DNA from 2 places in the Bradyrhizobium sp. USDA 4461 genome. Region 2 is predicted to be linked to the other one. Evidence: predicted binding sites of a transcription regulator. Region 2 holds the regulator's gene; the other holds the start of a gene.
What was found. Region 2 encodes PhoB, which activates phosphate uptake and scavenging genes when phosphate is short. Its sites were predicted from a motif close to TGTCATNNANCTGTCAT; they were not measured.

Region 1: ppk2 (polyphosphate kinase 2) is a predicted target of PhoB. The motif match lies at 1,122-1,138, and genes of this name have one in related genera.

What each region holds. Positions count from the first base shown of each region.
Region 1 covers NZ_JBSRXM010000001.1:8,117,489-8,119,685, forward strand. The annotation lists gene ACVINW_RS38015 (fumarylacetoacetate hydrolase family protein) at 1-1,056, opposite strand, end outside; gene ppk2 (polyphosphate kinase 2) at 1,204-2,151, shown strand.
Region 2 covers NZ_JBSRXM010000001.1:1,629,692-1,631,888, forward strand. The annotation lists gene ACVINW_RS07715 (GcrA family cell cycle regulator) at 140-652, shown strand; gene phoB (phosphate regulon transcriptional regulator PhoB) at 924-1,634, opposite strand; gene phoU (phosphate signaling complex protein PhoU) at 1,763-2,197, opposite strand, start outside.

The DNA.
Region 1 (2,197 bases), 6.5 Mb from region 2:
GATGGTGACGATGTCGTCGCGCTTGTGGGTGAAGCCCTCGCCCTTGGCGTCGCGATCCTTGACCGGCGCGAACATCGTGCCGAGGAACAGCGCAAAGCCGTCGGGATATTGATGCACCGGGCCGATGGTCTGCGCGACCAGGTCGGTCGGGTCACGGCTGATCTTTGAGATCGAGGAATGGCCCTCGAGCACGAAGCCGTCGGCGCCGGTCACGGTGAGGCCGACATCCATCTGCCTGACGTCGTCGAGCGAGAAGGTCGCGTCGAACAGCCGGAGCAGCGGGCCGATCGCACACGACGCGTTGTTGTCCTTGGCCTTCGACAGCAAGAGCGCCGAGCGGCCCTCGAAGTCGCGCAGGTTGACGTCGTTGCCGAGCGCGGCACCGACGATCTTGCCGGCACCGGAGACGACAAGCACGACCTCCGGCTCCGGGTTGTTCCAGGTCGACTTCGGATGCAGCCCGGCATCCATGCCGGTACCGACCGAGGACAGCGTCGGCGCCTTGGTGAAGACTTCGGCGTCGGGGCCGATGCCGACCTCGAGATACTGGCTCCAGGCATTCTGGTCGATCAGCACCTGCTTCAGCCGCATCGCCTGCTCGGAGCCGGGCTTGAGCTGGGAGAGATCGTCGCCGACCAGGCGCACCACCTCCTTGCGGATCGCCTCCGCCGAGGACGGGTTGCCGCGCGCCCGCTCCTCGATCACGCGTTCCAGCATCGAGATCGCGAAGGTGACGCCGGCGGCCTTCAGCACCTGCAAATCCACCGGTGCCAGCAGATGCGGCTTCGCCTTGTCGCGGCCGTCGGGCGGCGTGTTGGCGAGGATCGCTGCGAGATCGCCGATCCGCTCGCCTTTGGTCGCACGCAACACACCTGACGGATCGCTCTCCTCGCACAGTGCGCTCACCGTGGGGAAGCGCGCGGTGACGTCGAACACGCCGTCGCCGCGTACCGCGACCACGGCCGGCCCGCCGGCCTGCGGCAGCCAGACCCGCCCGACCAGCGTGCCGGCGGTGCCGTCCTCCGGCAGGACGTCTTTTGGCGTGAGCGAAATCATCGGCGTCTCCTTTTTTGATCTTGTGGTCGCTTGTTAGCACAATCCGACCGGGGTCGTGAAACAGCGGTCATGCCCTTGTCATAGAGGGGTAACATCGCCCGTCAATGCTCCCGGCGATCCATCTAGCACACTGAAAGACGGACCTTCATGACCGCCCCTCACCTCACTGACGAAGCCTCTCGAGATGAAGCCTTGCGGGACGAAGCCTTGCGCGCCCGCATCCATCAGGAGATGGCCGACAGCCTCGACGAGGAACTCGAGCTCGAGCTCGACGACATGAGGCTCGACGAGCTCGATCACGACGGCGCCGCCGGCAAGCCGTCGATCGACCGCAAGTTCTACTTCCGCGAATTGCTACGGTTGCAGGGCGAGCTGGTGAAGCTGCAGGACTGGGTGCAGCACGAGAAGAAGAAGGTCGTCGTGCTGTTCGAGGGGCGCGATTCCGCCGGCAAGGGCGGCGCCATCAAACGCATCACCCAGCGGCTCAACCCGCGGGTCTGCCGGATCGCGGCGCTGCCGGCGCCGAACGAGCGCGAGCGCACGCAATGGTACTTCCAGCGCTACGTCTCGCATCTGCCGGCCGGCGGCGAGATCGTGCTGTTCGACCGCAGCTGGTACAACCGCGCCGGCGTCGAGAAGGTGATGGGGTTCTGCACCGACGAGCAGTATGAGGAGTTCTTCGTTTCGGTGCCGGAATTCGAACGCATGCTGATCCGCTCCGGCACCATCCTGCTGAAATACTGGTTCTCGATCACCGATGAGGAACAGGCGTTCCGCTTCTCGATGCGGATCCAGGATCCGCTGAAGCAGTGGAAGCTGAGCCCGATGGACGTCGAGGCGCGGACCCGCTGGGAGCTCTACACCAAGGCCAAGGAGACGATGCTGGAGCGCACCCATCTGCCTGATACGCCATGGTGGATCGTCGATGCCGTCGACAAGAAGCGCGCCCGGCTCAACTGCATCTCGCATCTGTTGAGCCAGATCCCCTACCAGTCGGTCACCCACGAACCGGTGGTGCTGCCGCCGCGGGTGCGCAACCCCGACTATCACCGCGGCCCGATCCCGCAGGAGATGTACGTGCCGGGACGGTATTGAGGCGAGCCGCAGGCACGCTCTCAATTTCCCCCTCTCCCCCGTTCTT
Region 2 (2,197 bases):
TTGTGTCTCGCGTAAACGTTCGGGCGCAACACCGCGCCCGGCGAGGGCTAAGGGATTCTGGCCGCAGGGATATTTGTCCAGATTTGGCTCGCAGCGCCGCTCCAATGACTGGCCGGCGCCATGCGAAAGGAAGAATGCGATGACGGTATTGACCTGGTCCGACGATCGCGTCGAGCAGCTGAAGAAGCTCTGGGAGTCTGGCCTTTCGGCCAGCCAGATCGCAGCGGAACTTGGCAATGTGACGCGAAACGCCGTGATCGGCAAAGTGCACCGGCTCGGCCTCTCCGGCCGCGCCAAGGCACCCTCCACGGCGGCGCCGCGGCAGCGCAAGGCGCGCCCCGCCCAGCACATGATGCGAGTGGCGCGCCCGGTCTCGCGCGGCAACACCGCGCTCGCGCACGCCTTCGAGGTCGAGATGGAGCCCGATCCGATCTCGTTCGACAACGTGGTGCCGATGAGCCAGCGGCTGTCGCTGCTCGAACTCAACGAGGCCACCTGTCACTGGCCGGTCGGCGATCCCTCGAGCCCGGAATTCTTCTTCTGCGGCGGCAAGGCGCTCGCCGGCCTGCCCTATTGCGCGCATCATTCCCGCGTCGCCTACCAGCCCGCCGCCGATCGCCGCCGGCCGTCGGCGAAGCCGCAGATCAAGTAGCCCTCGGGAAAACTACGGAAGACCTGAAAAACAAATCCCCGCACAAGCGGGGATTTTTTGTGAGCGAATGAACATCAAGGGCACATAGCCCAGGTCAAGCGCACTGCGCGACGTAAGGTGAGCACACGCGCCCCTCCCCACCCTCCCCCGCAAGGAGGGAGGGAGCCGGACAGTGTGCTCACCTCACGCGATAACGAGCCGCCGCTCGTGGCGCGATGGATTGCTTCGCTCCGCTCGCAATGACGATGACGGCTCTCGCCGGAAAGGCGACTTACGGCTGCGGCTCGGCTTTCGCGAAGCGGTCGTCGAGCGCGTAGCCGGCGCCGCGCACGGTGCGGATCGGATCCTGCTCGCGGCCCGGATTGAGCAGCTTGCGCAGGCGGCCGATATGGACGTCGACGGTGCGCTCATCGATGTAGATGTCGCGGCCCCAGACGCTGTCGAGCAGCTGCTCGCGGCTGAACACGCGGCCGGGATGCTCGAGGAAGAATTCGAGCAGCCGATACTCGGTCGGCCCGAGATCGATCGGACGGCCCGAGCGCGCGACGCGGCGCTTCTCGCGGTCGAGCTCGATGTCGCCATAGGTCAGGACGGTGGCGAGCCGCTCCGGGCTCGCGCGGCGCAGCAGGCCCTTCACCCGCGCCAGGAGCTCCGGCACCGAGAACGGCTTGACGATGTAATCGTCGGCGCCGGTGGCCAGACCGCGCACCCGCTCGCTCTCCTCGCCGCGCGCGGTCAGCATGATGATCGGAAGCTGCTTGGTCTCGGGCCGCGCCCGCAGGCGGCGGCACAGCTCGATGCCGGACAGGCCCGGCAGCATCCAGTCGAGGACCACGAGGTCGGGAACGCGCTCCTTGAGGCGGGTATCGGCATCGTCGCCGCGCCCCACCGTTTCGACATCGTAGCCTTCCGCATCGAGGTTGTAGCGCAACAGCGTCGTTAGCGCTTCCTCGTCTTCGACTACCAGAATGCGTGCGCTCATCGGTCTAAGTTCTTTCTCTGTGGTGATCTGTTGCCCAGACGCAAACCGAAACACTTAGCTTCTTGAGCATAATCCCCGCGGAAACGACTTGTCGAAGACAATCCGGTTCCGCGCGTGCGGATGATGTCCTAGTTACCCGGCACAGTGGTGGCAAAATTGGTCATGTCGCCCTTCGGGCGCTTGTCGGTGATCTGCTGGCCTTCGATCATGTAGAACACAGTCTCGGCGATGTTGGTGGCGTGATCGCCGATCCGCTCGATGTTCTTGGCGCAGAACATCAGATGGATGCAGAACGAGATGTTGCGCGGATCTTCCATCATGTAGGTGAGCAGCTCGCGGAACAGCGAGGTGCAGATCGCATCGACCTCCTCGTCGCCCTTCCAGACGTTCATCGCCGCCGGCAGATCGTGCGCGGCATAGGCGTCGAGCACCGACTTGACCTGCGACAGCACGAGGTCGGTCATGTGCTCCAGGCCGCGGATCAGCTTCAGCGGCTGGAAATCGCTCTCCAGCGCCGCGACGCGCTTGCCCATGTTCTTGGCGAGGTCGCCGATCCGCTCGAG